Regions from separate parts of the Mesorhizobium sp. LNHC221B00 genome, predicted to be linked through region 1. Evidence: predicted binding sites of a transcription regulator. Region 1 holds the regulator's gene; each other region holds the start of a gene.
The links. The regulator LexA, encoded in region 1, represses DNA repair genes until DNA is damaged. The targets are predictions, from matches to a motif close to TGTTCNNNNTGTGTTCNG.
Positions count from the first base shown of each region.

Region 2: X741_RS154130 (YifB family Mg chelatase-like AAA ATPase) is a predicted target of LexA. The motif match lies at 3,823-3,840, and genes of this name have one in related genera.
Region 3: X741_RS153105 (sel1 repeat family protein) is a predicted target of LexA. The motif match lies at 2,277-2,294, and genes of this name have one in related genera.

Region 1 covers NZ_AYWR01000006.1:182,855-193,296, forward strand. The annotation lists gene X741_RS155945 (ABC transporter substrate-binding protein) at 1-42, opposite strand, end outside; gene X741_RS155940 (GntR family transcriptional regulator) at 194-967, shown strand; gene lexA (transcriptional repressor LexA) at 1,396-2,148, shown strand; gene X741_RS155930 (ComEC/Rec2 family competence protein) at 2,142-4,589, opposite strand; gene gltX (glutamate--tRNA ligase) at 4,691-6,115, shown strand; gene gltA (citrate synthase) at 6,301-7,629, shown strand; gene lpxB (lipid-A-disaccharide synthase) at 7,703-8,887, opposite strand; gene lpxI (UDP-2,3-diacylglucosamine diphosphatase LpxI) at 8,877-9,779, opposite strand; gene lpxA (acyl-ACP--UDP-N-acetylglucosamine O-acyltransferase) at 9,766-10,442, opposite strand, start outside.
Region 2 covers NZ_AYWR01000008.1:43,675-54,116, forward strand. The annotation lists gene X741_RS154135 (malate synthase G) at 1-2,087, shown strand, start outside; gene X741_RS154130 (YifB family Mg chelatase-like AAA ATPase) at 2,209-3,741, opposite strand; gene X741_RS0134525 (hypothetical protein) at 3,932-4,996, opposite strand; gene gshB (glutathione synthase) at 5,061-6,014, opposite strand; gene X741_RS154120 (glycosyltransferase family 2 protein) at 6,262-7,506, shown strand; gene X741_RS154115 (GtrA family protein) at 7,503-7,910, shown strand; gene X741_RS154110 (class I SAM-dependent methyltransferase) at 7,933-8,550, opposite strand; gene X741_RS154105 (hypothetical protein) at 8,722-10,442, shown strand, end outside.
Region 3 covers NZ_AYWR01000009.1:62,558-72,999, forward strand. The annotation lists gene X741_RS153115 (acetyl/propionyl/methylcrotonyl-CoA carboxylase subunit alpha) at 1-214, shown strand, start outside; gene X741_RS153110 (branched-chain amino acid ABC transporter substrate-binding protein) at 333-1,454, opposite strand; gene X741_RS153105 (sel1 repeat family protein) at 1,889-2,155, opposite strand; gene X741_RS153100 (DUF2147 domain-containing protein) at 2,593-2,934, shown strand; gene X741_RS1000000170345 (hypothetical protein) at 3,150-3,305, shown strand; gene X741_RS153095 (hypothetical protein) at 3,341-3,535, shown strand; gene X741_RS153090 (AMP nucleosidase) at 3,652-5,112, shown strand; gene X741_RS153085 (endonuclease/exonuclease/phosphatase family protein) at 5,248-6,258, shown strand; gene X741_RS153080 (DUF922 domain-containing protein) at 6,288-6,884, opposite strand; gene X741_RS153075 (electron transfer flavoprotein-ubiquinone oxidoreductase) at 7,026-8,705, opposite strand; gene X741_RS1000000170350 (hypothetical protein) at 8,798-9,037, shown strand; gene X741_RS153070 (hypothetical protein) at 8,947-9,591, shown strand; gene X741_RS153065 (uracil-DNA glycosylase) at 9,669-10,442, shown strand, end outside.

The sequences.
Region 1 (10,442 bases):
CAGGGCCAATCCCGACAGCCAAGCGGATTTCGACTTCAACATCATTTCCTCCCAGATTTGATCAGCGCCGCTTATCGGGGCACCTCCAGCGATCATGGTCAGTCCCTCGGCGCATGTCAAACATTATATATAATTCTTGCCATCACCCACCATCATATATAATTTCCCAATGGCAGAGACCGAATGGATCGCAATGCAGGACCAAAAGAACTCCACCAAGACGGAAGCCGCCTACCAGCTTCTGCGGCGCGACATCCTCACCACCCGTCTCATGCCGGGCGCCCCGCTCAAGCTCAGCGCCCTGCGCGGCACCTATGGAGTTGGCTGGACGCCGCTGCGCGAAGCGTTGTCGCGCCTCGAAGCCGAACGCCTGGTCACCGCCATCAGCAATCGCGGCTTTGCGGTCGCCCCCGTGTCCCGCGCCGAACTTGAGGATCTGGCGCGCGCGAGGATGGTCGTCGAGATACCGCTCTTCCAGGAATCGATGGAGAACGGCGGCCGGAAATGGGAAGACGCGGTTGTCACCGCGCACTACCGGCTCGCCCGCTGCAAGACCGCGGTGGACGATCCCTCGGATGCCGCCGTCGACCAGTGGGACGAGAACCACGAGGCTTTTCATGCCGCGCTGCTGAGCGCCGCGACGTCCAGCTGGCTGTTGCGGTTTCGCTCGACGATCTCGGACCAGCTGCGCCGGCACCATCGCTTTCTTGGGCTGGCGCCGACATTGCGAGCCGCGGCCGGCCTCAAGGCTGGCTACGAGCAGGCCATGGACGCGCTGCGCGAGGCGATGGCGATCGAGCACCACACGGCAATCATGGAAGCCGCCCTGGACCGCGACATCGAGCGGGCAAAAGCGCTGATGACGGCCCACATCGGCTATACGCTGCACGTCTACGTCCACAGCGAGGACGGCGACGCGAACAAGGAAGTCGCGCGCGCCGGCAGCTTGAAAGCGGTTGCCGGATGATTTCGGCACCTCCGCATCGTCCGACGCTCGACGAGATTGCCGAAGCCCGCGATCGGTACCTGCTTCCGAACCAGCTATTGTTGGCGTTTTGATTTCGTTTCGTTCACGGCAGGCAAGCCGATCGCAGGCGCGAAAATCGGCATCGCCGGGCTCTGCCGTCGGCTGATGCCGAGCCATGTCGCAAGACAGGCCACAGGCTATTAACCAAAACATTTCAATGCGGGCGACGAGCGGCAACGGGCGAAAATCCCCGATTTCCGGCCTGTCCGGCCCTGCAAATGATTACGGCCCTCTTACCAAATTCACTAAACTTTAAACGGTTGCAGAACACAACTGGAACAGATAGTGTTTGTTCTGGGTTTGTTTTTTCGATTCTGGATCAGAACCATTCTGGATCAAAACCTTGTCCAGATACCTTGGGGGCCGCCATGCTGACACGCAAGCAACATGAACTCTTGATGTTCATTCATGAACGGCTCAAGGAAAGCGGTATTCCGCCCTCCTTCGACGAGATGAAAGAGGCGCTCGACCTCGCCTCCAAATCAGGGATCCATCGCTTGATCACGGCGCTGGAGGAACGCGGCTTCATTCGCCGGCTGCCCAACCGGGCGCGTGCGCTGGAAGTGCTGCGGCTGCCCGATTCGATCGCGCCGGGCCTCAACGCGGCGAAGAAATTCTCTCCAAGTGTCATCCAGGGAAGTCTCGGCCAAGGCGGTCTCGGTCAGGGCAGCCTCGGCCGCCAGATCAAGCCGGCACCGTCGCGCTTTGCCGCTGCCGGCAATGACGACGATGCGGTTCCAGCGGTGTCCATCCCGGTCATGGGTCGCATCGCTGCCGGTGTGCCCATCGATGCCATCCAGCATCAGACGCATACTATCTCGGTGCCGCCGGACATGATCATGGGCGGCGAGCACTATGCGCTGGAGGTCAAGGGCGACTCGATGATCGAGGCCGGCATCTTCGATGGCGACACGGTCATTATCCGCAACGCCGATACGGCGAGCCCGGGCGAGATCGTCGTGGCCTTGGTCGACGAGGAGGAAGCGACCCTGAAGCGGTTCCGCCGCAAGGGTGCCTCGATTGCGCTTGAAGCCGCCAATCCGGCCTACGAGACGCGCATCTTCGGGCCGGACAGGGTCAAGGTGCAGGGCAAGCTCGTCGGGCTGATCAGGCGCTACTGAGCCGGCACGGCACTTGGCTTGTCAGGTTTGCGATAGGGCTGCAGGCCCCTCGCCTCGCGCGAAAATTTTCGCTGCGCGTGCCAGGGCCGATACGGGCTGTCCACCGCGAAGCTGATGGTTGGCGGACCGGTGGCCGATTGGCGGTCGAAGAAGATGGCCGCGCTGCCCTTGCGGGCGAGCTGCCGTTTGGTGACGACGAGAACCAGCGGATTGTGGCAGGCGTCGTAGGCCGTTGCGTCGTTGACGATGATCAGGTCGGCGAAGCCACAGGCCTTCCAGGTATCCTTGCGGTCTTCGACATGCGCTATGATCGCACCGGACGGGTGCCTGGCGAGACAGACACCGTCAGTGCAATAGAACGGCGCTCCCGGCGGCAGGCTGACGGCGTCGGCAATATCGAATTGTCCATCCGCCTTGTCGAACATCTCCGGCAGGATGATGGTTTCGGATCTCAGCGCGCGTTTCCAGTTGTCGACGGTGAATTCGTTCGGCCGGGCCCGGCTGACCGCGAGTTCGCCACCGCCGATCGGCAGCGCGACCAGCCGCGCGTCTTCCGAGACCAGCACATCCGGCGTGCGCGTGTCGGACACCACCAGCAAGCCGGCGAGCGCGAATGGAAGCGCTGCAAGCCGCAGCCACGTCGTCGCCATCGTCGCGATGACCAGGGCAATTGCCACCAGCAGAACGGATTGCTGTGAGATGAGCCCGACCGCATCGACCGGAGAGCGTTCTGATATCCACGCCGAAATGGCGATCATCGCGGTCAGGCCCTTGCCCATCAGGTAAAGGGATGGCGCATCCAGTCCGAACGGCATCAGCAGCGCGCTGGCAACGGCCAGGAACATCACGACTGAGACGATCGGCATGACGGCCAGATTGGCGAACAGGCTGAGCGGCGACACCCGCTGGAAATGCCAGATGGCAAACAGCGCCGTGGCGCTGCCGGCGATGATGGAGGTCATGGCCAATCCGCCTGTCGCCAGCAGGAATTTTCGCGTCAGGAAGCCGGGCAAGGAGCGCTTCGGCGGCGGTGGCCTCGTTTTTCCCGCCCGGTGATCCGCCCAGCCGGCATAGGCGCCAACTAGGGCCGCGGTCGCGGCGAACGACATCTGGAAGCTCGGTCCGACCACCTCATGCGGGGAAACCAGGATGACGGCGATCGCCGAGATCGCCAGATTGCGCATGGTCAGCGCCGCGCGATCGAACAGGACGGCAATCAGCATCACCGCCAGCATGATGAAGCTGCGCTCGGCAGCGACGACGATGCCGGAGATGACGAGATAGGCGGCGATCGACAACAGTGCTGCCGCGGCCGCGTATTTCTTCACCGGCCGGCGCGCGGAAAAATCCGGGAACAGCGCGAAGGCGCCGCGCAGGAGCCCCATGATGGTGCCGGCGACCAGCGCCATGTGCAGTCCCGAAATGGAGATGATGTGATAGATGCCGGTGCGCCGCATCGCTTCGTTGATTTCGTCGGGGATGCCGGCGCGCACGCCGACGATCAACGCCGCCGCGATCTCGCCTTCTGCGCCGCCGACGCTGCCCCTGATATGGTCGGCAATGGCTTCGCGGGCGTTCTCTATCGCTGATGAAAGGCGGGCCGACAGCGGCATGCCAGCGTCGTCGGCTGCAACGACTTTTGGATTGCCGAGAAAGAACCCGCTGCCACCGATGCCGGCGAAATAGCTGTCGAAGGAGAAATCATAGCTGTCCGGCCGCACCGGACCGGTCGGCGGCAACAGCTTGGCATAGCCGGCAATAAGGGAGCCGGCGGTCATTTCCGGCGGTATCTTGCGTGCCGAAAGCCGGACCCTTTCCGGCGCGTAGCGCAGTTTCGGCCGGGCGGTCGACGTCACGTCGATGGTCAGCCGGATGCGGCCGGTCTCCATCTCTTCGATCGAGACGACGCGGCCGCTCAGTTGCGTCGAGATTTCCGAGCCCAGCATCTGGGTTCCCGTGCGCCACGTCTCGACCTTGGCGGCGAGCAAGCCAAGCGCGCACAGCAATGCCGCCGTCAGGAACAGATGGGTTTTCGGCCACGAGCGCGAGACAATCGCCAGGAAGCCCATGAGGGCCACCACCGCGACAGGTCTGGCAAAAGCCGGTTCGGCCGCCAGCGAAAAATAGCCGATCGCGCCGATTGCAAGGCAAACCGGCACCAGCAGGAAGCCAATGCCGCGGTCAAGCTCCAGCTCCGCCGCCGCAGTGATGCCGTTGCGCAGGCGCGGCAATGACAGCCGGCCGAGTTGCCGACGCACACGCACGATCCTGCCGGCCGGGGACTGAATTGGCGCGGGGATATCCGGTGCGGGCTGGTTGCCGGAACCCGGCACGAGAGGCGATTGCGTCGGCAGCGAGGCCGGCAGCGCAAACAGGGACCGCTCGCTGACGCCAACAATGGCATCCTCGCCCTGATCCGAGCCCCGGCTTCGTCCAGCCATTGGGTCTGCCCCTTGCACCCCTGACGCCCTATGCTACATGAACGCGCGACGCGCGAAAGTCCGCGCACCCACACCCGCCTCAGACGCTTCCCGAGAGTTCCATGTCCGACAAGGTCGTCACCCGTTTTGCCCCCTCGCCCACCGGCTACCTGCACATAGGCGGCGCGCGCACGGCGCTGTTCAACTGGCTGTACGCAAAGCATACCGCCGGCACGATGCTGCTGCGCATCGAGGACACCGATCGCGAGCGTTCGACCGAGGCGGCGACGGCCGCGATCCTGGACGGCCTCACCTGGCTCGGTCTGGGCTGGGATGGCGACGCGGTCTCGCAGTTCGAGCGCGCGCCGCGCCACCGCGAGGTGGCGGAGGAGCTGGTACGCCTGGGCAAGGCCTATTACAGCTACGAGACACCCGCCGAGCTCGAGGCGATGCGCGAGGCGGCGCGCGCCAAGGGCCTGCCGCCGCGCTACAATGGCCAGTGGCGCGATCGTGATCCGTCCGAGGCCCCGCCCGGCGTCAAGGGCGCTATCCGTGTCAAGGCACCGACCGAGGGCGAGACCGTGGTGCACGACCGCGTGCAGGGCGAGGTGCGCTTCCCCAATAAGGATCTCGACGACTTCATCATCCTGCGCTCCGACGGCAACCCGACCTACATGCATGCCGTCGTCGTCGACGATCACGACATGGGCATCACCCACATCATCCGTGGCGATGATCACCTGACCAATGCCGCCCGCCAGACCGTGATCTACAACGCCATGGGTTGGGATGTGCCGTCGATGTCGCACATCCCGCTGATCCATGGCGCCGACGGTGCCAAGCTGTCGAAGCGGCACGGCGCGCTTGGCGTCGAGGCCTACCGCGCCATGGGCTACCTGCCGGAGGCGCTGCTCAACTACCTGGCGCGCCTGGGCTGGAGCCACGGCGACGACGAGATCATGTCGATCAAGGACATGGTGTCCTGGTTCGACATAGGCGACGTCAACAAGGGCGCGGCCCGTTTCGATTTCGCCAAGCTGGAGGCGATCAACGGCGCCCATATGCGCCGCATGGCCGATGCCGAACTCTTGGACATCTTCATCGCCACCTTGCCCTATCTCGAGGGCGGCCCGGCGATGGCCGCGCGCCTCGACGACCGCAACAAGGCGCAACTGCTGGCAGCGCTTCCCGGCTTGAAGGAGCGCGCCAAGACGCTGGTCGAGCTCGTCGATGGCGCCGCCTTCCTGTTTGCCACGCGGCCGCTGCCGATCGACGACAAGGCGGCACTCCTGCTCAACGACGATGCCCGCAAGATCCTGCGCGGCGCTCACGAAGCTTTGAACGCGCTGTCGGGCGACTGGACGGCCGCGGCCGCGGAGGCCGCGATCCGCGACTACGCGCTGGCCGGTGGCCACAAGCTTGGCGCCGTGGCGCAGCCTCTGCGGGCCGCCCTGACGGGCAAAAGCACCTCACCAGGCGTGTTCGACGTGCTTGCCGTGCTGGGGCGCGAGGAGAGCCTGGCGCGCATAGCCGATCAAATCGATTAGGAGCAAACTGGCCCAAGAAGATTGGCATTGAAAGGCGGGTTTCGCAGTGCAACATTAGGCCCTGGCCCAATCTGGCACGCACCCTCCTGAAATGCGGTGGCGAATACGCGCATTGCGGTGATTTCGACGTGTCGCTCTGCAGAAATTTGCCTTTGCCGGCATGAGGAAACGAGAAGGAGTTTGCAATGACCGAAGCTGCGACAAAACTGGAATTTGGCGGCAAGACCCAAGAGGCCACGGCAAAGCTGGAATTCGGCGGCAAGACTCATGAGTTCAAGGTGCGAAGCGGTTCCGTCGGGCCCGACGTCATCGACATCGCTTCGCTCTACAGCACCACCGGTGCCTTCACCTACGATCCCGGCTTCACCTCGACGGCGAGCTGCGAGTCGGAGATCACTTTCATCGATGGCGATGCCGGCATTCTCCTGCACCGCGGCTATCCGATCGACCAGTTGGCCGAACACGGCGATTTCCTCGAAGTCTGCTATCTCCTGCTCTACGGCGAACTGCCGACCAAGGCGCAGAAGGACGATTTCGATTACCGCGTAACGCGCCACACCATGGTGCACGAGCAGATGTCGCGCTTCTTCACTGGCTTCCGCCGCGATGCGCACCCGATGGCGGTGATGTGCGGAGTGGTCGGCGCGCTGTCGGCCTTCTATCACGATTCCACCGACATCTCCGACCCGTACCAGCGCATGGTTGCCTCCATGCGGCTGATCGCCAAGATGCCGACGATCGCGGCCATGGCCTACAAGTACCACATCGGCCAGCCCTTCATTTACCCGAAGAACGAGCTGAATTTTGCGGCCAACTTCCTGCATATGTGCTTCGCCGTGCCGTGCGAGGAATACAAGATCAACCCGGTGCTGGCACGCGCCATGGAGCGCATCTTCATCCTGCATGCCGATCACGAGCAGAACGCCTCGACCTCGACCGTTCGCCTCGCCGGTTCTTCGGGCGCCAACCCTTTCGCCTGCATCGCCGCCGGCATCGCTTGCCTGTGGGGTCCGGCCCATGGCGGCGCCAACGAAGCGGCGCTCAACATGCTGGGCGAGATCGGCCATGTCGATCACATCCCGGAATTCATCGCCCGCGCCAAGGACAAGGACGATCCGTTCCGGCTGATGGGCTTCGGCCACCGCGTCTACAAGAACTACGATCCGCGCGCCAAGATCATGCAGAAGACGGCGCATGAGGTTCTGGGCGAACTCGGCATCAAGGACGATCCGCTGCTCGACATCGCCATGGAGCTTGAAAAGATCGCGCTGACCGATTCCTACTTCATCGAGAAGAAGCTCTACCCGAACGTCGACTTCTACTCCGGCATCACGCTGAAGGCGCTGGGCTTCCCCACCACTATGTTCACCGTGCTGTTCGCGGTCGCCCGCACCGTCGGCTGGATCGCGCAGTGGAAGGAAATGATCGAGGATCCGCGCCAGAAGATTGGCCGTCCGCGCCAGCTCTACACCGGTGCGCCGGAGCGCGACTACGTGCCGATCGCGAAAAGGTAGGGAATAGAATAGGGAGTAGGGAGTAGGGAGTAGGGAATAAGAGGCCTACTGCCTACTGCCTACTGCCTACTGCCTACTGCCTACTGCCTACTGCCTTCTTCATGCACCCCATCACCACCTCCGCGGCGATCTCGCCTGAAGGCCTGTCCGTGGCCATGCGCCTGACAACTTCAGCAAAGCCGTCCTTTTGCCAGCTACGGTAGGCGGTGTCCGAAAACAGCGCCTCCAGCTGCCGCGCCAGATAGCGTGGCCGCACATACTGGTTGTAGTGCTCCGGCACGATCGCCTGGTCGGCTATGAGATTGGGCAAGGCGGCACTCCAGACCCTGACCAGGCCCTGGACCATACGCATCACCGGATCGAGCCGGTAACACGAGATCGTCGGCACGCCCGACAACGCGAGTTCCAGCGACACCGTTCCAGACGCGATCAGCGCGGCATCGGCCTTGCCGAAGGCCTGCCATTTGCGCTCGGGATCGAGAATGATTTCCGGCTCCTGGTCCCAGCGCGCCACCGAGGCCCTGACCAGGTCGGCGACATGCGGCACTGTCGGCAACAGCAGACGCAGTTGATGTCCGCGCTGCCGCAGGATCGAGACCGTCTCGCCGAACGGTTCGATCAGCCGGCTCACCTCACCGCGCCGCGAACCGGGCAAGACGAGCAGCGTCTTGATGCGATCTCCCGAGAGGTCGCGCGGCTGGGTCTGCGCTCTCGCAGCGCTGAGTACGCCCGGATCATGCGCAAGGCGATGTCCGACATAGGTGCCCGGCGGGCCGCCGAGGCGGCCGAGCTCCTTCACCTCGAACGGCAGGATGCACAATATGTGGTCGACATAGGGCTTCATCGCCGGCGCCCTGCCCGGCCGCCACGCCCAGACGCTTGGACAGACATAATGGACGATCGGAATCGACGGATCGGCGGCGCGGACCTTTTTGGCGACGCGCAGCGAGAAATCAGGGCTGTCGATGGTGATCAGGCAGTTGGGGTTTTCAGCAACAACCGCGCCCGCCGTCTGGCTGATCCGCCGCATCAGGCGCGGCAGGTCACGCAGAATGGCGCTGAGCCCCATCAGTGCGATCTCGGCACCATCGAACAACGGCACCAGCCCAAGCGCCTGCAGATGCCGTCCGCCAATGCCTACGAGCCGTACCTCGCGTCCGGTCATGCGTTTCAACGCCTGCACGATGTCGGCGCCCAACAAGTCGCCGGACTCTTCGCCGGCGACGATGGCGATCTTCAGCGGCTTCTCAGTTGCCATGGCCAGGCTCCGCGGCCGGCAGGCCGAACACGAACAGGCCAAGCGCATTGGCGCGCGCGAGAACGACGGGACCTTCGAGGATCAGCGAATGGCCGGCTTCCACGGCGATGCCGGCAAGCCCGGCGGCGTGTGCCGCCTCGACCGTCCGGGGGCCAATGGATGGTAGATCGGCACGCAACTCCTGGCCGGGCTTGGCGCATTTGACCAGGACACCGCGAGTCTTGCCGGCAAGTCTGCCATGGCCGCGCAACTGCTGCGTCCGCTCGAGCAGTCCATGGGTGCCCTCGACGCCTTCCAAAGCGATAGCGCGGCCACCGATGGCAATAGCCGCCTGGCCAATGTCGAGCGCGCCGATGGCTTTTGCCGCCGCGCGTGCCGCCTCGATATCGCGCCAGTCGGACTTTCTCGGCACCGCCTTGGTCAGCGGCCCTTCGGCAGCGAGAAGCCGAGGCACGACCTCATGCGCACCGACGACCTTAACGCCGCGCGCCTCCAGGCCGCGGGTCAATATCTTCAACAGCCCGTCATCGCCGCGCGCAAGCGCCATGGCGACCGAGGGTATCAGCGCCAGCAAGCCAAGGCTCGGCCGCATGTCGACCAGCCGCGGCCTGCGCCTGATCTCGCCGGCAAGGACCAGATGGGTGATCCGCCGGCGCCTCAGCAACGCAGCCAGCGAGCCGATGTCTTCCAGCGCGAGGCTTTCATGCTCGTAGATTGTGAGGTCGGACTGACGGTCGGCCTGACCGTCGACCAGGATGATGATGGGCGGATGTCCGGCCTCTGCCAGGCCGGCCGCCACTTCGACCGGAAGGCTGCCGCCGCCGGCGATGACGCCGACCCTGGCATCAGACGGGAGATCAAGAGCAGTTCCCGCCGTCTCAGTCTTCATCATCGGTGTCGTCGCCATCGCCGCCCTTGAGCGACGGCACGGCATAGTGCCGCTTGCCGCGAGTGGTGATGAAATCGATGATCTTCATGGCGGTCGGCGAAGAGGCGAACTCCGCCTTGGCGATCTCGATGTTCTCTCCAACGGTGCGGGAGCGATCGAAGATCGTCTTGTAGGCGCTGCGCAGCAGATAGATTTCGGAACGCGGCAGGCCGGCACGCTTGAGGCCGATGATGTTCAAGCCGCGCAAGCTGGCGCGGTTGCCGACGGCAATGGCATAGGGAATGACGTCACCCACAAAAGCCGAGCACCCGCCAAGAAAGGCGTTGTCGCCAACACGCACGAATTGATGCACGGCGCTGAGGCCGCCGATATAGACGTTGTCGCCGATCTCGCAGTGTCCCCCCAGCGTAGCGCCATTGGCGAAGGTGGCGTTCTTGCCGACAACGCAATCATGGGCGATGTGGGCGTAAGCAAGGAAATTGCCGTTGTCGCCCACCGTCGTTTCGCCCCGGCTGGTGTCGGTGCCGACATGCATGGTCACGCCTTCGCGGATGGTGCAGTTGGCGCCGATGACCAGGGTGGTGCGGCCGCCCTTGTGCTTGGTGTTCTGCGGCGGCGCACCCAGTGTCGCCATCGGATAGACCTTGGTAGACGCTCCGATAGTGG
Region 2 (10,442 bases), on a different contig from region 1:
GCATCGAAGCGGCGGCCTTCTGGAACGGTTTTTCTGCCATCGTCCACGACCTCGCGCCGAAGAACCGGGCGCTGCTGGCAAAACGCGACGCCATGCAGGAGAAGCTCGACGGCTGGTATCGGGACAATGGTGCCCCGATCGACATGGAGGCCTACAAGGGCTTCCTCAAGGAGATCGGCTATCTCGTGCCCGAGGGGCCGGCTTTCAGCGTGTCGACGGACAATGTCGACGCAGAGATTGCTGTCGTCGCCGGACCGCAGCTGGTGGTGCCGGTGATGAATGCACGCTATGCGCTCAACGCCGCCAATGCGCGCTGGGGTTCGCTCTACGATGCGCTCTACGGCACCGATGCCATCCCCGAGACCGACGGCGCCGCGAAGGGCAAGGGCTTCAACCCCGCGCGCGGCGCCAAGGTGATTGCCTGGGCCAAGGTCTTCCTCGACCAGTCGGTGCCGCTGACCACGGGAAAGTGGGCCGGCGTCAACGGCCTCTCGGTGGCGCACGGCGCGCTGAAACTGGGTGAGGGCGCCGGCGTCACCACGCTCGCCGATCCCAAGCAATTCGTCGGCTATCGCGGCGACGCCGCCAACCCGCAAGCCGTGCTGCTGGTGAAAAATGGCCTGCATGTCGAGATCGTGATCGACCGCGACAACCAGATCGGCCGCACCGATCCGGCTGGCATTGCCGATGTCATCCTGGAATCGGCGCTGACCACCATCCAGGATTGCGAGGATTCGGTCGCCGCGGTGGATGCCCAGGACAAGGTCGTGGTCTACCGCAACTGGCTCGGCCTGATGAAAGGCGATCTGGCCGAAGAGATCACCAAGGGCGGCAAGAGCTTTGTCCGCAAGCTCAATCCTGATCGCTCTTACACCGCACCCGTCGGCGGCCAGCTCACCGTGCCCGGCCGTTCGCTGATGCTGGTGCGCAACGTAGGTCACCTGATGACCAACCCGGCGATCCTGGACCGCGACGGCAACGAAGTGCCGGAAGGCATCATGGACGCCGCGATGACGGCGCTGATCGCGCTGCACGATGTCGGGCCGAACGGGCGGCGGATGAATTCGCGCGCGGGCTCGATGTATGTGGTGAAGCCCAAGATGCACGGGCCGGAGGAAGTCGCCTTCGCCGTCGAGATTTTCGACCGCGTCGAAGCCCTGCTCGGCATGCCCGGGAATACCATCAAGATGGGCATCATGGACGAGGAGCGGCGCACCACCGTCAACCTCAAGGAGGCGATCCGCGCCGCACGCGAGCGCGTGGTGTTCATCAACACCGGCTTCCTCGACCGCACCGGCGACGAGATCCACACCTCGATGGAAGCCGGCCCGATGATCCGCAAGGGCGACATGAAGCAGGCCGCCTGGATTTCCGCCTACGAGGCGTGGAATGTCGACACCGGGCTCGAATGCGGGCTCGCCGGCCATGCCCAGATCGGCAAGGGCATGTGGGCGATGCCGGATTTGATGGCGGCGATGCTGGTCGAGAAGATCGCCCACCCCAAGGCCGGCGCCAACACCGCCTGGGTGCCGTCGCCGACGGCGGCGACGCTGCATGCCACGCATTACCACAAGGTCGATGTCCACGCGGTGCAGGCGGCGCTGAAGAGCCGTCCGAAGGCAAAACTCGACGACATCCTCTCGGTGCCGGTGGCCGTGCGGCCGAACTGGACGCCCGACGAGATCCAGCGCGAACTCGACAACAACGCGCAGGGGATTCTGGGCTACGTCGTGCGCTGGATCGACCAGGGCGTCGGCTGCTCCAAAGTGCCCGACATCAACGATGTCGGCCTGATGGAAGACCGCGCCACGCTGCGCATTTCCTCGCAGCACATCGCCAACTGGCTGCGCCACAAAGTGTGCTCGCAAATCCAGGTGCGGGATTCGCTGCAACGTATGGCGGCCATCGTCGACCGCCAGAATGTCGGCGATCCGCTCTACCGGCCGATGGCGCCGGATTTCGACAATTCAATCGCCTTCCAGGCCGCCTGCGACCTGGTGTTCAAGGGCACGATCCAGCCCAACGGCTACACCGAGCCGGTGCTGCACGCGCGGCGGCTGGAGCTGAAGGCAAAAGCGACGGCCTGAAAACGCATCCCGTTTCACACAAACGGCGAACCGCCCTATCTCTTTGTTCTAACGCAATTCCCAAGGGAAAGCGCTATGCGCTTTTCCCGGAAAATCGTTTCACGCTTTTCCTGGAATTGCTCTACGCCGCCTGCGCCATCCGCTCCGAACTCATGCGATAGGAAATCGCTTCGGCCAGATGGATGCGGCCGACGGTTTCGCTGGCGTCGAGGTCGGCGAGCGTGCGCGCGACCTTCAGCACCCGGTGATAGGCACGCGCCGAAAAGGCGAGTTTTTCGCTGGCGTCCTTGAGCAATGACAGGCCGGCGGCGTCGGGCATGGCGATCTCCTCGATCATCGCCGGCGCGCAATGCGCGTTGGTGGTGGCGCGGGTGGCGCCGAGCCGTTCGAAGCGTTCGCGCTGGATGGTGCGGGCGCGGGCAACGCGCAGTGCGACCGCCGCGCTTTTCTCCGCCCGGTCGGGCCGGATCAGGTCGCTCGCCGAGACCGCCGGCACTTCGATCCTGAGATCGATGCGGTCGAGCAGCGGGCCCGAAATGCGCGCCTGGTAGTCGGTGCGGCAGCGTTCGCCGCGCAGGCAGCGATAGCCCGGCTCGCCGGCCATGCCGCAACGGCACGGGTTCATCGCCGCCACCAGCTGGATGCGCGCCGGATAGGTGACGCGGTGGTTGGCGCGCGCGATCATGCAGTCGCCGGTCTCCAGCGGTTGGCGCAGCGCATCGAGCGTCTGCGGCGTGAACTCCGGAAACTCGTCTAAGAACAGCACGCCGTGATGAGCGAGCGATACTTCGCCCGGCCGTGCGCGCATGCCACCGCCGACCATCGCCGCCATCGAGGCCGAATGATGCGGCGCGCGGAACGGCCGCCGGTCGGTCAGCTTGCCTTCGCCGAGTTCGCCCGCCACCGAGGCGATCATCGAGACTTCGAGCAACTCCTTCGGCGCCAGCGGCGGCAGGATCGACGGCAGTCGCTGCGCCAGCATAGATTTGCCCGATCCCGGCGGCCCGATCATCAAGAGATTGTGTCCGCCGGCCGCCGCCACCTCCAGCGCCCGCTTGGCGGTCTCCTGGCCCTTGATGTCGGCGAGGTCGGGCAGGTCCAGCGCCGAGGCGTGGATGCCGGCCTCCGGCCGCGACAGCACCTGCGTGCCGCGGAAATGGTTGGCGATGGCAATAAGGCTGCGCGGCGCCAGAATGTCGAATTCCCGCCCCGCCCAGGCGGCTTCCGGTCCGCAGGCGAACGGGCAGATCAGCCCCTTGCCCTCGGCATTGGCGCCGATCGCCGCCGGCAAGGCACCGGCAACGGCGGTGATCGTGCCATCGAGCGAGAGTTCGCCGAGCACGACATAGCCGGCCAGCATGTCTCCGGGAATGGCGCCAAGGGCGGCCATCAGGCCGAGCGCGATCGGCAGATCGTAGTGGCTGCCCTCTTTCGGCAGGTCGGCGGGTGCCAGGTTGATGGTCACCTTCTTCGACGGCATCGACAGGCCGGACGCATGCAGCGCCGCCTGCACCCGCTCGCGGCTTTCGGCCACAGCCTTGTCGGGCAGGCCGACGATGTGCATGTTGACCTTGCCAGGCGCGATCATCACCTGCACGTCGACCGGCACGGCCTCGATGCCCTGGAAAGCGACCGTGCGAACCCGCGCCACCATTTTTAAGCCCCCGGGCCGCAACCCCTGCGATTGACCAAGAATGACCCGTCGCGGAGACAATCACAATTCTTCGGTCAAATCAAGAACATTACGAGAACAAGCAAACGCTGCGGTTGCAGGCGGATCGTGCCCGGTTGCAAAAGCGGAACATGGTTAAGACAAAATGAAAACGGCCGCTTCCGCTTGCCGTCTAAGCGGTGATGAAAGCATCGACCGTACCTGAAAGGGATCGATCGATTGCGATCTGGGGTGGAAGCCACTCCATGACAGGATATCGGAAAGGCCAAGGCATGGAGACCCGGCGCAAAGAGCCGCTTTCCAGAAAAATCTCATTTACAAGGTCTATGAACCGCCCGCGGTCCCGTTCAACTCGTTTCAAAGTTTGCGAACGAATATAGGTCCGGGGAATTCGTCGCTCCTTTAGCGCCAAGACAGCCTCCGCGATGGATCGAGGATCGGGTGGAACCGTAAGCGAATAGTCGTCATCCAGATAAAGGTCTCGGCCACCATGGTTCGGCGTCGTGACCACAGGAAGCCCCGCGAGAAGATATTCCGTGCTGGCGAACATTGGCCCCTCCACTTCGGAGAGACAAATTCCCACGGCTGCACGGTTTAGATGCATGTTCACTTGAGCCGGCGCCAATCGGACAGGCTTGCCGGTGCTGTCGAACTGATTAACAAACAGGTGGCCCGGCGCGAGCTCCCTGTGCCGATTTATTCGTGCTCTTTCCGACTCCGCCGTGGATGACTCGATTGAATCGCGATAAAAGACAAATGCGCAACTCTGGATGCCAAGCGACAGGTCGTGGCGTTTCCACGAAGCCAGTTGCGCGTTGTAGATTGCATCAAATTCCACAGCGACGTCGTCGAGCGGCCTGAATATGTATTCGGAGGTGGTCGAGGTCTTGTTGTGCAGGAAAGCGGCCTCACCGGACTGGTTCAACAGATCCACCTCGGCTTGTGTGTTGCACAGGAAGATCAGCGAGTGACGGGGGTTCCTAAGCCTATGCAGAACGGCATAGGTCCGGATCGTTTTGACGCTGGAATTGTTTTCGATGGACCAGGTTGGGGAGATGAGAAACCAGGCGCGATGGCTGCGTGGAAGATGAGGCATATGACTTGCCAATCCGAGGGGCGTACCGGACATTCCCGAATAGGATATGAACGGATCGTCCGACAGCAAGCTTGCCTGAAGAGCAGGTTGCGCCTTCGCGGAAGGATGCCCTTTCCGGAGGTTGCGGCGATGGCGCAGCATAGTTCCGACAATCTCGAATCCGGTAGGAGGGCGGTACCCGTGCCGTAGAGCCAACATGCGGCGATTACGTGGCCGACTTCAGCCGCTTTCCCTCGACTGCATCCCAGAACAGGCTGGCGATATCGGCGCCGCCGAAGCGCTGGACTTCGCGCACGCCGGTCGGCGAGGTCACGTTGATCTCGGTCATGTAGTCGCCGATGACGTCGATGCCGACCAGAATGAAGCCGCGTTCTTTCAGCGAGGGCCCGATACGGGCGCAGATCTCGCGCTCGCGTTCGGTCAGTTCGGTCTTCTCGGCGCGGCCGCCGACATGCATGTTGGAGCGAGAATCGTGCTCGGCCGGCACCCGGTTGATGGCGCCGACCGGTTCGCCGTCGACCAGGATGATGCGCTTGTCGCCCTTGCGCACGTCCTTGAGATAGCGCTGCACGATGTAGGGCTCGCGGAACATCTGGCCGAACATTTCGAGCAGCGAAGCGAGGTTGCGGTCGCCCTCGAGCAGATGGAAGATGCCGGCGCCGCCATTGCCGTAGAGCGGCTTGATGATGATGTCGCCGAACTCCTTGCGGAAGGCGGCGACTTCGAGCGGATCCTTGGTGATCAGCGTCTCCGGCATCAGGTCGGAGAACTCGGTGACGAAGATCTTTTCCGGACTGTTGCGCACCCAGGCCGGGTCGTTGACGACCAGCGTCCCGGGATGGATGCGCTCCAGGATGTGCGTGGTGGTGATGTAGTTCATGTCGAAGGGCGGATCCTGGCGCAGCAGGATGACGTCCATCTCCGACAGGTCGGTGCGCACCTTCTCGCCCAGCGAATAATGGCTGCCCTTCTCGTCGCGCACCTGCATCGCCTCGATGCGGGCAAACACCTTGCCGTCGCGCATCGACAGCCGGTCGGGCGTGTAGTGGAAAAGCTGGTGGCCGCGCCGCTGCGCTTCCAGCGACAGCGCGAACGAGGTGTCGCCGGTGATCGACACGGTGGAGATGTGGTCCATCTGGACGGCGATTTTGAGCTTCATGGCAAGTCCCCAGCACAGTCGACGAGAGCGATATAAGCGTCCCGGCGCCTTCTGCCAATCGCCACACCCGGAAGATCGGCAACAGCAAGACGCAAACCCGCACGCCCGATCCCGACAAGGACCGCGACAGGGATCGCGACAAGGCAAGTGCCCGCGTCATCGTTTTCTTAAGCCTTCCCACACAAGAATAGGCCTCGAATACCCCAACGGCAGGCGCCGGACGGGGGCCCCCGATGGAACCACGACCATGAACGCGCTCACCGCCATCCGCGCCGCCTCGACCAAACAGCTTGAACTCACCATCCTGATGCCGTGCCTCAACGAGGCCGAGACATTGGCTGTCTGCATCGGCAAGGCCAGGGCCTTCCTCGACAAGGCCGGGATTCTGGGTGAGGTGCTTATCGCCGACAATGGCAGCACCGACGGCTCGCAGGAGATCGCTGCCCAAGGCGGCGCCCGCGTCGTCCCGGTGGCGCAAAAGGGCTATGGCGCCGCGCTTCTGGGGGGCATCGGCGCCGCCAGGGGCCGCTTCATCATCATGGGCGATGCCGACGACAGCTACGATTTCGGTGCGCTTGATGCCTTCATTGCGCGCTTGCGCGACGGCGCCGACCTGGTGATGGGCAATCGCTTCCAGGGCGGCATCGAAACCGGCGCCATGCCGCCGCTGCATCGTTATCTCGGCAATCCGGTGCTGAGCTTCGTCGGCCGCCTGTTTTTCCGCATCAGGACCGGTGACTTCCACTGCGGCCTGCGCGGTTTCAACGCCGACAGCATCCGCAAGCTCGACCTGCAGACGACGGGCATGGAATTCGCCAGCGAAATGGTGGTGCGCAGCGCGCTTGCCGGCCTGCGCATCGAGGAAGTGCCAACCACGCTCAAGCCTGACGGCCGCAGTCGGCCGCCGCACCTCAGGACCTGGCGTGACGGCTGGCGGCATCTCAAATTCCTGCTGGTCTACAACCCGCGCTGGATGTTCTTCATACCGGGCACGGTGCTCGCCAGCCTTGGCCTGTTATTTGCGGCCCTGCTGGTGTTCGGGCCGTTGCGGGTGATCGACAATCTTTCGCTCGACCTCAACACCTTCGTCGCCGCCTGCTTCATGATCATCACCGGCATCCAGCTCATCACCTTTGGCGCCATATCGCGATACTATGCCGAGATCACCGGCATCCTGCCGCGCAGCCGTGGCTCCGATTGGCTGACCAGGACCATCAGCACCGATCGTCTTGCCGCCAATGCCGGCATCTGCTTCGCCGGTGGCGTGCTGTTCGTCGGCTATGCCGTGCTGCGTTGGGCACATCTTGGCTTCGGCCCGCTGAACGATTCCGAAATCCCGCGCATCGTCGTGCTGGGCTTGAGCCTGATCGTCATTTCGTTCCAGGCCTTCTTTTCGGCATTCCTGCTCGGTGTCCTGGAGATCCCGGTCAAGCGGCTGAAAGCCGGCCAACCCACCGGATCAGGCGAATCCGTCGCGACTGCTGAAAAATGAACCAGCTCGTGCGAAAATTCGCCGCGGTACGGCTTATCCGGTTCGCCGTCGTCGGCATTGGCGCGGCGCTGCTGTTCTTCGTACTGTCGTGGGGCTTGGTGTCGGCCGGCTTGCCGCCGTTCGTCGGAAGCGTGATCGCCTATATGCTGGCCTTTGTCGTGGCCTATTCGGCACAGCGTGGCTGGACGTTCGAGGGACAGCACGACCATCGCCGTGCGTTGCCACGTTATCTCGTCAGCCAGTTGGCCTGCGCGGTGTTTGCGGGCCTGTTGGCCCATGTCGCGGTTTCGGTATTTTCCGCGTCGCCGCTGGTGATGTCTGCCGGCATCACGGTCGCTGCGGGCGCGGCGAGCTACGTGCTTTCATCAATTTGGGTTTTTCGCGACGACCAAGGAGCCGCGTGAAAGTGTTCGACCGGTCCGCGCGTTAGCGAAGCGACGCGACGAAGTGCAGACCCCTGTCGAACAGCAGGTTTGCCGGAAACGGATACAGCGACAGGTCTTCTCGCCAGCTTTGGGCTCTGAGTCCGATCCCCCCGAAAATCGCCTCCCATTCCTGCCTGGACAGGTAATTGTAGGGCAGCCTCACATCGTGGCCCTTGTTTCCCACCCAGTCCATGAACCGGAGCGAACCGTAGGCGAAGAGCCCGTCCCGCAGGTGATCCTTGATGACAACGCCCTTCCGGGCGACCCTTGCGGCTTCGGCGACGAGATGGCCGGGATTGTCCGTGTGGTGGAGAACGTCGACTATGGTCACCCAGTCGAACGATTTTGACGCGGCCGGAATCGTAACACCGTCGAAAACCTCTACGGGAATGGCCGTACGCGGCCGGACAAAGACATCGATCCCGCGAAACCTCAGCCCCGGTTTCCTGTCCATAACCGCCTTGGCGAGCGAGCCATCGCCGCAGCCGAGATCGAGAACGGTGCCGCTATCGCCCAGCACGGCGCCGATATGGTCGGAGAGGACCCGGACGCGGCGTTGAAACACCGCCCGGCCGTGGGCGGCATTCAGTATCTTTTTTTCGATCGCCACAACGCTCATGCCCAAGGTCCAGACCGAATTGCCCGTTCATTCCCTGGTCCGGGACCATATTTGCGAATAACAAACAAAGCGTTTCGCGACATCGGGTTGCCGGTGCAACACCGGTTTAAGGTTTGCGCAGTGAGTTCGCGATAGGTTTCCTTCGCCAAAGAGAGCGCCAGAGGCCGTCCCGTGACTCCCGCCGACACCATGATTTCCGTCAAGGCAGCGCAGCCTGCGTCACGGCGCAACGACCTCGCGGTTGCGGTCGTCGCCACGCTGGCGATGGTTGCCGTCAACGCTCTCGGCGGTTTCCCGGGCTTGACCGATGCCGGCGGCGACAATGACAGTCTGCTGCGTCTGGTCGAGGTTCGCGATATGCTGGCCGGCCAGGGCTGGTTCGACCTGCATCAGTACCGGATGGGCGTTGAAGGCGGCTTCGTCATGCACTGGTCGCGGCTGGTCGACGCCCCGCTCGCCGCCATCATCTTCGTGGCCTCGGCGCTGACCGGCAGCATGGCCGTGGCCGAAACCATCGCGGAGGTGCTCTGGCCGGCGCTGCTCTTCTGCCTGGCTCTGCTCTTTACCATCCGCGCGGTGCGCAGTTTTGCCGGCGCGGGCGCCGTGCTGCCGGCTGTCGTCATCGGTGCCGCGGCGCTGCATTTCATCGGCATCTTTTCGCCCGGCGCGCTCGATCATCACAACGTCCAGCTGACGCTGACCATGGCCAGCTTGAGCCTGCTGCTCGAGGCGCCCGTGCGGCGATGGGCCGCCCTGCTTGCCGGCTTATGCGCGGCGCTGACGCTGGCGGTCGGCATGGAAACGGCGCCCTATGTCGCCACCATCGGCGTCTGCGTCTCTCTGCTGTTTGTCGCCGACCCCAGCGGCGAGCGGCGGATCGCCAAGGATTTCGGCCTCGGCTTTGCCGGCGTTTCGGCGCTGGTCTTCCTCACAACCATCGCCCCATCAGTTTGGGGCCAGCCGCAATGCGATGCCTTTTCGACCGTGCAGTTCGTGGTGGCCGCTCTCGCCGGATGCGGCCTCGCCGCCGCGGCCTCTCTCGACATGGCCAACTCCACGCTCGGCCGGCGCCTGATGGCGCTCGGTCTGCTTGCGCTCACGTTGGCGGCTGTCATGTTGTGCTTTTTCCCGCAATGCCTGGCTGCACCCTATGCCGAGATCGACCCGCGCCTGAGCCAAATTTGGCTCGGCCATATCGAGGAGGCGCAATCGATCATCCAGCTTGTCTTGGATGATCCGGCCATGGCCGTGGCACGGTTTGCCACGCCGCTGGTGGCGATCGTGCTGATGGCGCTTCACTTCAGCCATGGCGGCTGGCGGCGGCAGGACAGCCTCGTCGGCGCGCTGCTGGTTGTGGCGGTCCTGGTCAGTGCCTGGGAGGTGCGCGGCTCGACCTTCTCCATTGCCCTGGCGGTGATCCCGCTTTGTGCCTGGATCGCCAAGTGGCGGCAACGGGCCGAAGCCAGCCCGTCGCGCAACTCCGTGCTCAGGATGGCCGCGGCCTGGCTGATCTCGGTCAACGCGGTCTGGTCGGGCGCGGCCGGGGCGGCATCGAGCGCCTTCGAAACCAATGCGGCCGTCAAGGACGCCAGCGCCGATGCGCCCTGCCATGGCAAGGCGTCGTTCGCCGCGCTCGGCCGCATGCCGGGGACCACGGTTCTCAGTATCTCCAATCTCGGCTCGCCGATCCTTGCCTTCACCGGCCATCGCGCGCTCGCCAGCCTCTATCACCGCAACGTCGCCGGCAACGTGCTCGCATTGGACGCCTTGCTGGGCTCGGCCAGCGACGCGAAAGTCGTCGTCGACAACCACCATGTCGGCCTTGTCGCGCTCTGCCGCGGCAATCCGGAGAGCCGGCTGTTCGCGTCCACCGCGCCGGACGGCTTTCTCGC
Region 3 (10,442 bases), on a different contig from region 1:
GCGCGCGCCGATGCCGGGGCTGGTCAAGCTTGTGCGCGTGGCCAAGGGCGATGCGGTGATCAAGGGCCAGCCGCTGCTGATCCTCGAAGCGATGAAGATGGAGCACACCATCGCCGCGCCGCATGACGGGCTGATCGCCGAGATCGCCACCGAAGGATCGCAGGTCACCGACGGGACCGTGCTGGTGCGGTTCGTGGAGGATGGTCGGGGCTAAGGCCCGGTTGCTGGATGACCGAAATAGCTATGTCGGGACAGAGAGGGCGCCGTAGAGTGCCGACCAAACGAAAATGGCCGGGCAAGCCCGGCCATTTCCAACAGCGAAATGATAGCGATTACTGCGCGATTGGCGCGTACTTGCCGTCATGCCACTGGTTGATGTCGTAGCTGGCATTCTTGAGGTCGCCCTTCTCGTCGAAGGTGACATCGCCGACAACGGTGCTGATCGGCGTGCCGTTCTTCAGGGCTTCGGCAACCTTGGCCGGATCGTCGCTGCCGGCGCGCTTGATGCCTTCGGCGAACGCCTGGACCACGGCGTATGAGAACAGCGTGAAGCCCTCGGGCACGAAACCGCCGGCCTTGATCTTCTCGACCGCCGCCTTGGCTTCCGGCTTTGCCTGCGGATCCGACGGGAACACGAACATGGTGCCCTCGCCCGCCGGGCCGGCAACCTGCCAGAATTCCGGCGAGGCAATGGAGTCCGGCATGATCAGCTGGAACTTCAGGTTCTGTTCGGCCGACTGACGCAGGATCAGGCCGGCTTCAGGATGATAGCCGCCGAAATAGACGACGTCGGCCTTCAGATCCTTGAGCTTGGTGACAAGCGCCGAATAGTCCTTCTCGCCGGGATTGATGGCGTCATAGTAGACTTCCTTCAGGCCACCGGTGTTCATGGTTGCCCTGACCGCGTCGGCCACGCCCTGACCATAGGCACTCTTGTCGTGCAGGATGACGACGTTCTTTCCGGCGAACTTCTTGGCGATCCACGGCCCGATGAAGGCGCCCTGCGCGTCGTCACGCGTATAGAGACGCATGATCGTCGGCCAGCCGGCCTTGGCCGCGGCGTCGGTCAGTACCGGGTTTGAGGACGCCGGGCTCATCATCAGCGCGCCGGCTTCGGCATAGACGGCCGAGGCCGGAATGCTCGAGCCCGAACAGGCATGGCCATCGATGAACTTGACGCCATTGGCCACGATCCGGTTGGCGACCGACACGGCCTGCTTGGGATCGCATTGGTCGTCCTCGATGTCGAGCTTGATCATCGAGCCGTTGACACCGCCCGCGGCGTTGATGGCATCGGCGGCGGCCTGTGCGCCCTGCTTGAATTGATCGCCGATGGTGGCGAGCTGACCGGTCATCGGGCCGACCACCGAAACGGTGATGTCGTCGGCGAACGCGACCGGTGCGCTCATCATCAGGCCGAAAATGGCCGCGCTCAAAATACTCATTTTTTTCATGGTGATAGAACTCCTCCACTCACGCACGGCCGCCCGGCCGCGCTTCTTCCAGAGAGGCCGGACAATTTCATCCTTCATTGGGCCTGTCTAGGCGCATTGGCGCCGCTCGATTGGGCCTGGGGCCCCTCATCCACGCAAAAAAGCCACGCCAGCCTTGTTTCGGCTGGTCGTGGCTTTTCGCTCGTCGAGCTGTTCCGCAAGTGCCCCCGCACCCCGAGCCCAACGCGCCTTCCCTGTCTTTCCAAGCCCATGATCTTGGTCCGAAAACCGGATTCCTTATTTCGGGATCATGGTCGTTCGCACGGCTTGGACCTGCCCGGCCTGCCGCATTCTTGTGGTTGATGGCCTGTTGCCTGGCTGTCTGCGCAGCCTTGTCCCTGTTTGTGGCCCGACCGTCTTCGCGGTCTTGGCCGGGGCGTCCCGTCTGGTGGAACTCAGTGCATGGTCATCCATTCGCGAGCTTCGCGCAGCGCCTTGGCGATCTCGACCTTCGACATCGCCGCCGACAGTTCCGAGCGCAATTCCGCGGCGCGGGCCGAGCCCTTGATGGCGGCGATGTTGAACCATTTGTGGGCGGCGACGACGTCGGTCTCGCAATCGCGACCGGTCGCATACATCATGCCCAGTTCGAAAAGGATGTCGGCCTGGGCAGTTGCCCCCATGGCGCCGAAACCTGCTTCAAGCATTTCAAAACGTGCCATTTTAGTCCCCTGTCTGGCTCCTGAGAGCTGCCTCCGTTTGTCTTGTCCGGGCCGCTCTTCGATGCTTTCGAGAATGCCGCGCAGGCTTGAATCCGTCGTTAAATGGCGTGCTTAATTTGAGGAAAACAAAGTTAAAACAAGAGGTAAACACGAAAATTCGTTAAGGATACGAAGCCAGCAATTCGGCTGGTTTTGGCAAAATTTGACGAAAATTTTGAGAATGGGAATCAACACTCCGCTAACCACGGGAGACGAAGCCAATCCGGCGATCGTTTCATTTTCTCACCCAAGGCCCACTTTCAGGCGCCTTTAAAATCCGAAACGCTTCCGCAACGGCACCGCTTTCGTTTTGATGGGAGCTGGATTAGCTTACGTTTGCGTAAGCGGCAGACCGGCGAGGCGGAGCATCCGGCCGGCTATCCTAAGGGAGGAAGAACATGTTTCGAAAAGTGAGTCTGGCCCTTGCAGCCACATTGATCATGGCGGGCGCGGCGTGGGCCGATCCGATCGAGGGCAACTGGAAAACGCAGGCCGGCGACACCGCGGCCATTGCAGGCGGCGGCTCGTTCTCCATCACGCTCAAATCCGGCAAATACGCCGGCAAGACCATTGGCTCCCTCAAGGCGGCCGGCGACAACAAGTACACCGGCAACATCACCGATCCGGCTAACGACAAGACCTACTCAGGCAAGGCGACATTATCGGGCACCTCGCTCAAGATGAGCGGCTGCGTGCTCGGCGGACTGATCTGCAAGAGCCAGACCTGGCATAAGCTCTGATCGGCTGCAGCCTTGCGACATGACCACGGGGCCCTGACGGGCCCCGTTTTCGTTTCATCCTCACGCCGGCGCCGGCGCTCGATGCCTTGCCGCTGTTGGCCGTCCTCAGCCCAGTCAGATCCCGTCAATTAATTTGAACCGCAGATGAACGCCGGTCTCAGAGCCGGTTCACAGGCGTCAGGGCATTCTCCGGCGTGTTGAAGGAGACACCACCGATGCTTGCTCGCCGCTTCACCATCGTCTGCCTGCTGATGAGCCTGTTTGGAATGTTCTTCGCCATTCTCGTCGCCGAAGCAGGCCGTCCGGCCCGCTCCTGGGACGAAGCCACCAGACTTTGCGGTCTCGCCTGCCCGACCAACCTTCGCCACTGAAACCAGAAAACCTCGAAAAGAAAAGCACAGACATCATGAACCGCATCGCCGCCAACGCCCTCAAAACCCTCCGGCTTCTGCCGCGGGCGGCGCTTATCCTGGTGCTCCTGGCCGCCCCGGTCCTGGCCGTGCCGATGATGCGCGCCGATGCCGGTTCGACCATCGAGGCTCCGGCGCTGAGGAAGTCAGGTGTCGGTTTCGTGCTGCTGGTCAGCCTGCAGCGTGGGTGAAGAAAAAACGCGCTTTGGGCGCCTTCGACAGCGACACCCCTCCCAACCACCCATCCAAGTCTCTATATTGAGCTATGGAAAAGCGAATCTACCCCCAGGCCATAGAATCAGTCGTCATGCCTGAGCCTTTTGGCCGGCAAAGCTTTGACCGGGCCGAAAAGGCCGTCGCGACGCTGCAGGCGCTTTACGACCGCAACACCAAGTTCCTGCGCGACTCCTTCACGGCACTGGCCGCCGGCGCCGACGGCAGCAAGCGCTACCGGGCCTTCTATCCCGAGATCGGCGTGACCACGAATTCGTTTACCCAGGTCGATTCGCGGCAGGCCTACGGCCATATGCCGACACCTGGCCATTTCGCCACGACGATTACCCAGCCGCAACTGTTCGAGAATTACCTCATCGAGCAGCTTCGCCTGATCATGCGTAACCATGGCGTGTCGGTGACGGTCTCGGAATCGACCACGCCGATCCCGCTGCATTTCGCCTTCCTGGAGGGCACCTATGTCGATGGCGCTGCCGCCGAACGCATCAAGCGGCCGATCCGCGACCTGTTCGACGTTCCGGACCTGGACGGCACCGACGACCAGATCGCCAACGGCACGTTCGAGGTCGCCTTCGGCGAACCCCGGCCGCTGGCACCGTTCACGGCGCAACGCATCGACTATTCGCTGCACCGCATGACCCATTATACGGCCACCAGCCCGCAGCATTTCCAGAACTTCGTGCTGTTCACCAACTACCAGTTCTACATCGACGAGTTCGTCGCCCGTGCGCGCGGCTTGATGGAGAATGGCGGTGGTGGTTATGTGGAATTCGTCGAGCCGGGCAATGTCGTGACCCGCGCCGGCGCCAGTACGGCAAGCGAGGGCACCCCGCCCGCCCGCCTGCCGCAAATGCCTGCCTACCACCTGAAGAAGCCGAACCATGGCGGCATCACCATGGTCAATATCGGGGTTGGGCCTTCCAACGCCAAGACGATCACCGACCATATCGCGGTGCTGAGGCCGCATGCCTGGGTAATGCTTGGCCACTGCGCCGGTCTGCGCAACACGCAGGCGCTGGGCGACTATGTGCTGGCACACGCCTATGTGCGCGAGGACCACGTCCTCGACGACGATCTTCCGGTCTGGGTGCCGATCCCGCCGCTGGCCGAGATCCAGGTCGCATTGCAGGAAGCGGTTGCCGAAGTCACGGGCCTGTCGGGCTACGATCTGAAGCGCATCATGCGCACCGGCACGGTCGCCACCATCGACAACCGCAACTGGGAACTGCGCGACCAGCGCGGACCGGTGCAGCGCCTGTCGCAATCGCGCGCCATCGCGCTCGACATGGAATCGGCGACGATCGCGGCCAATGGTTTCCGCTTCCGCGTGCCGTACGGCACGCTGCTATGCGTTTCCGACAAGCCGCTGCACGGTGAGTTGAAGCTGCCCGGCATGGCGACCGAGTTCTACAAGCGCCAGGTGGCGCAGCACCTGACCATCGGCATCAGGGCAATGGAAAAGCTGGCGGAAATGCCGATGGAGCGACTGCATTCGCGCAAGCTCAGAAGTTTTTCGGAGACCGCGTTCCAGTAGGCGGTCTCGAAGTCCTGGCGAGGCAATTCGTCGTCTTGCTCAGGCCGCAATTTGATCGATAAGCAGATCGAACGGATCGTCAGGCGACACTCGACAGACACGGCCTCAATGACAACAGGCGGCGCGCGCTCGAATATGATAGCTGGGGTGGCATTCCTGGCGATGACGGCATTGTCGCTCGCCTTGTTGGCCGGATTCCTCGGCACGCTGCATCCGGCCTTCGATTCCTTCTCGCATTTTCGGCTTCACCTGTGCCTGCTGATCGCGCTTCTGGCGTTGCCGCTGCTTGCCGGCTCGTTTCGGCTGCAAGCGGCCGTGGCGCTGCTCTTTGCGATCGCCAGCGTCGCCACGACGATGAGTACGCTGCCGCGCCTGTGGCCCATGCAAGCGGTCGCCAAGCCCGCCGACCAGATCGTCTACCACCTGCTGCAGATGAATTTGCGCTACGACAATCCGACGCCGAAAAAGGTTCTTTCGCTGATTGGCCGGACCAATCCCGACGTGATCACCCTCGACGAGGTGTCGGCGATGTGGGAAACCGAGCTCGGTTACATCACCAGCGCCTACCCATACCGGATCCTCTGCCCCTACCCCAACGGCGTGTTCGGCGTGGCTCTGCTGTCGCGGCGGCCCTTTGCCGCCGGCAGCGCGCCGCATTGCGAGCCGCGAGGTGCGATGGCGATCGCGGCGGTCGATTTCGGCGGCACCGCCGTCAACGTCGCTGCCATCCATCTCAGTTGGCCATGGCCGCGCGAGCAGAACTGGCAGATCGGCGAACTCTCGAATTCGATTTCCTCGCTCGGCGAAACCGCCATCATGGCCGGCGATTGCAACGCCGTGCCGTGGAGTGCGGCGGTGCGGCGGGTCGCCTCCCTCGGCGGCCTGACCGTCATGCCGTCAGCGGGACCGACGTGGCTCTACATCAAGCTGCCGGATGTGCTGCGACGCTTTGCTGGACTGCCGATCGACCAGGTGTTCAGCAAGGGCGGGGTAACCGTTCATTCCGCGACCCGGCTGGAAGACACCGGTTCAGACCATCTGCCGGTGCTGGTCGAGTTCTCGGTTCGCTCCGATGAGAAGCAGCCTGAGGATGGGCACGCCACTGCGCTCGCGGCGAGCGCCTTGCCAGCCAAGCCGCAAGGCTGACGCATCAGTCGAGCCAAGCACTCGCTCGTTCATGGTTTTCGGATCAAGGCCGCGATCAGATGCTCGACGTGGCCGCCGCGGCTATGCTCGCGCCGATCGAAGGCGTTTTGTCTGGCCTCATATTCGGCATAGACGGCCTGGATGCGACGCCGGGCCTCGTGGCGCGTCTTGTAGCAAGACGGGTCGTTGGCGACCCGCAGGCCGGTGATCGACCTCTCAGTGGTGCGCATCATCTGCCTGGCGATGCGCCCATGCGTTTCCTCATGGCCGCGAACGCCGGCGAAAAACCGGCTCCAGCGCCGCTTCAGCGCCGGCGTCATGGGCGAGGCAATGCGAGGGAAGGTGTAGAACAGATTAAGCGTGCCGTTGACCCGCCGCAGCCGGCAGAAGCCGTTCTCCTGACCTCCGCCAAGATCCCAGTCGACGGTATAGGCAGTCGTGGCGATGGCATGCGTCATGAAACCGTGCCTGGGGCCTTTGCTGTCCATCGCATCGATGAAGGCCGCGCCCGAGCTTCCGGTAACGTCGTAGGTCCGCGTCTGGATAACTGCCCTTGTGCCGGCAAAGGCTTCTGGAGCGCATAGCGTCCCGATAGCAACGAGGCATGTCAGAACGGTCCGGCGCATCGGCCTTTCTCCTTATCCCTGGAGAAAGAACCATAGACCGGTGGCCGTTTCAACGTCCCTGCTGGCCTGGACACCCCTTGCGGCCAGCCCCGACCCACGTTTTTTTGCTGCCGCCGCTCCAAGCGAGCCGGCGGCGCGAGGTCACATACCCTGGTAGACAGGGCCTTCGCCGCCCTGGGGCGGTACCCAGTTGATGTTCTGGTTCGGGTCCTTGATATCGCAGGTCTTGCAGTGGACGCAGTTCTGCGCGTTGATGACGAAGCGCACATCCTTCGCCGATGGGTCGGCCGCGGCATTACCATCCTTGTCGACCCATTCGTAGACGCCCGCCGGACAGTAGCGTGTCGAGGGTCCGGCAAAGACATCGTGTTCGGAACGCTTCTGCAGGTCCATGTCGCCGACCAGCAGGTGGACCGGTTCGTTTTCCTCGTGATTTGTGTTGGACAGGAACACGGAGGACAGGCGGTCGAAGGTCAGCACGCCATCGGGCTTCGGATAGGTGATCTTCTTGTGCTGGGCGGCAGGCTCTAGCGTCGCATAGTCGGCCTTGCCATGCTTCAGCGTGCCGAAGGGCGAGATACCGAACAGCGTGTTCAGCCACATATCGAGGCCGCCGAGGCCGACGCCGACGATGGTGCCGAAGCGCGACCAGAGCGGCTTGACGTTACGCACCTTCTTCAAATCCTTGCCGATGTCGGTCGCGCGCCAGGCTTCCTCGTAGGAGGCGAGCTCGTCATTGGCGCGGCCAGCGGCAATTGCTTCACTGACATGCTCGGCCGCCAGCATTCCGGAGAGCACCGCATTGTGGGAGCCCTTGATGCGCGGCACGTTGACGAAGCCCGCGGCGCAGCCCATCAGCGCACCGCCGGGGAAGGACAGTTTCGGCACCGACTGCCAGCCGCCCTCGGTGATGGCGCGCGCGCCATAGCCCAGCCGCTTGCCGCCTTCGAACGTAGCCGCGATCGCCGGATGCGTCTTGAAGCGCTGGAATTCCTCGAAGGGCGACAAATAGGGGTTCTTGTAGTTGAGGTGGAGAACGAAGCCGACCGCCACCTGGTTGTCCTCCAGATGATAGAGAAACGAGCCGCCGCCGGTCTTCATGTCGAGTGGCCAGCCGAAGGAATGCTGGACGAGACCCGGCCGGTGGTTCTCCGGCTTGACCTGCCAGAGTTCCTTGAGGCCGATGCCATACTTGCCGGGCTCGCGGCCGTCGGAAAGCTTGTATCTGGCGATCAGCTGCTTGGCGAGCGAGCCGCGCGCGCCTTCGCCGATCAGCACATACTTGCCCATCAACGCCATGCCCGGCGCAAAGCCCGGACCGTGCGTGCCGTCTTTCTCGACGCCCATGTCGCCGGTGACGACGCCGGTGACGGCGCCTTCTTCATTGTAGATGAGGCCGGTGGCGGCAAAGCCCGGATAGATCTCGACGCCAAGCGCCTCTGCCTTGCCGGCCAGCCAGCGGCAGACATTGCCGAGCGAGACGATGTAATTGCCGTGATTGTTCATCAGCGGCGGCATCAGCATGTTGGGCAGACGGAAGGAGCCGGCAGGCCCGAGCACCAGGAAATGGTCCGCCGTGACCGGCGTCTTGAAAGGATGGCCGTCCTCCTCGCGCCAGCCTGGCAGCAGCCGGTCGATGCCGATCGGATCGACCACGGCGCCCGAAAGGATATGGGCGCCGACCTCGCCGCCCTTTTCCAGCACGACGACGGAAAGCTCGGGATTGACCTGCTTGAGGCGGATGGCCGCGGCAAGGCCGGCCGGTCCGGCACCGACGATGACCACGTCGAATTCCATGCTTTCGCGTTCGATATCGCTCATCAACCCCTCCGCACTGGCTTGCCGCTGTTGCCTATCTTGCTGGCTCTTGCGCTGCATAGCGCATCAATTGACGACAGGAAACCGGCGCATACATGACAATGCGGATTTGGGCGGATTTGGGCGGATTTGGCCAAAAAGTCGCACATCTTGCGGCCTGGCCGCCGTTGCTGTCCGATGAGATCAGCCGCGCCCCGCTTTTTTTGTTTGTTCGACGGCTTGCTTATCGGCCATACTTCCCGGCATGCGCATTCTTGGCCCAGCCGGCTTTTCTTCAACGCGCTTTCTTTTCCCGCCCCGCCGGGCCTGCCGGGCGGTTCTTCTGGTACTTCTGATGTTGGCACCTTGTTACGCCGCCGCGGACGAGGTGAAGGTCTGGGCGACAGGCGCCTACTCCTTCTCCGACGAACTTGGCGGCTTCCGCATCACCGGGGCCTCCGGCATCGGAACCAAGGACGATCCGCTGGTCATCACCGAAGAGCTGAATTCGGCGACACCGGTGACGTTGACCATCCGCACCACGAAGCCGATCCAGACATTCGGCAAAGCGGGCGAGTTCGCCAATGGCATCATGTATATGCGCATTGACGTGCTCAACAACAGCGGCCAGGCCTGGATCGAATTCCAGTTCGAGCTTCAGGAGACGCTGGACCAGCCGAGCGTGTTCGGCGACGGGCTTTCCTTCGACCAACGCAACAAGACACCTGACAATATCTGGTCGAGCAATTTCGCCGATTTCGACCGCGACTTCGAACCCTATGACCGACTGCTGTTCAAGAACGGCAAGGTCGACCCGCTGAAGACCGCCAGTTTCGAATTCCTGGTGACCGACTACACGCCGCGATGGACTTTCTACCTGGTGCAGGATCCGCGCATACCGACGGGATAAGGTGCGCTGATACACCTTGGTGCGGAAAAGGATTGTCTTGCTTGCAAATTGGCGCTCTGCGGACGAATGTGCGCGCCATGACTGCCGCCCCCAACAGCCCGACCGAAATCGCCGACATCCTGGCTTTTTATGCCAGCTCCGGCGTCGATGAGGCGCTGGAAGACGCTCCGGTGAACCGCTTCGCCGAGGCGGCGCCGAGGCCTGTCGAGCGCGCGCCGGCGCCCTTGCCGTCGCCTCGCGAAGACAAGACGCCGGAGCGGCCAGCAGCATCGTCCGGGTTGGATGCAAGCAAGGTGCCGGATGCGCCGGTGCGCACCGTGTCCGCCACCGCCGCCGTCCCCGACGAGGCGCAGGCCACCCTCGCCCGGCAAATGGCGACAAGCGCCTCCACACTCGAAGAGCTTCGCCAGCACATGGCTGCCTTCGACGGCTGCAATCTCAAGGCCACCGCCAAGAACCTCGTCTTCGCCGACGGCAACCCGGAAGCCGCGGTCATGCTGGTCGGCGAGGCGCCCGGACGTGACGAGGACATAGAGGGCCTGCCCTTCGTCGGCCGCTCCGGCCGGCTGCTCGACCGCATGCTGGCTGCGATCGGGCTCGATCGTTCTTCGGTCTACATCGCCAACGTCATTCCATGGCGGCCGCCGGGAAACCGCACGCCAACGCCGCACGAGACCGAGATCTGCCGGCCGTTCATCGAGCGGCAGATCGAACTGGTCAATCCCAAGGTTCTGGTCAATCTCGGCGGGCCTTCCGCCAAGACGCTGCTCAACACGACTGAGGGTATTCTGCGCCTGCGCGGCAACTGGCGCGTGCACACGACGGCGTCGGGCACCGCCATTCCAGCGATG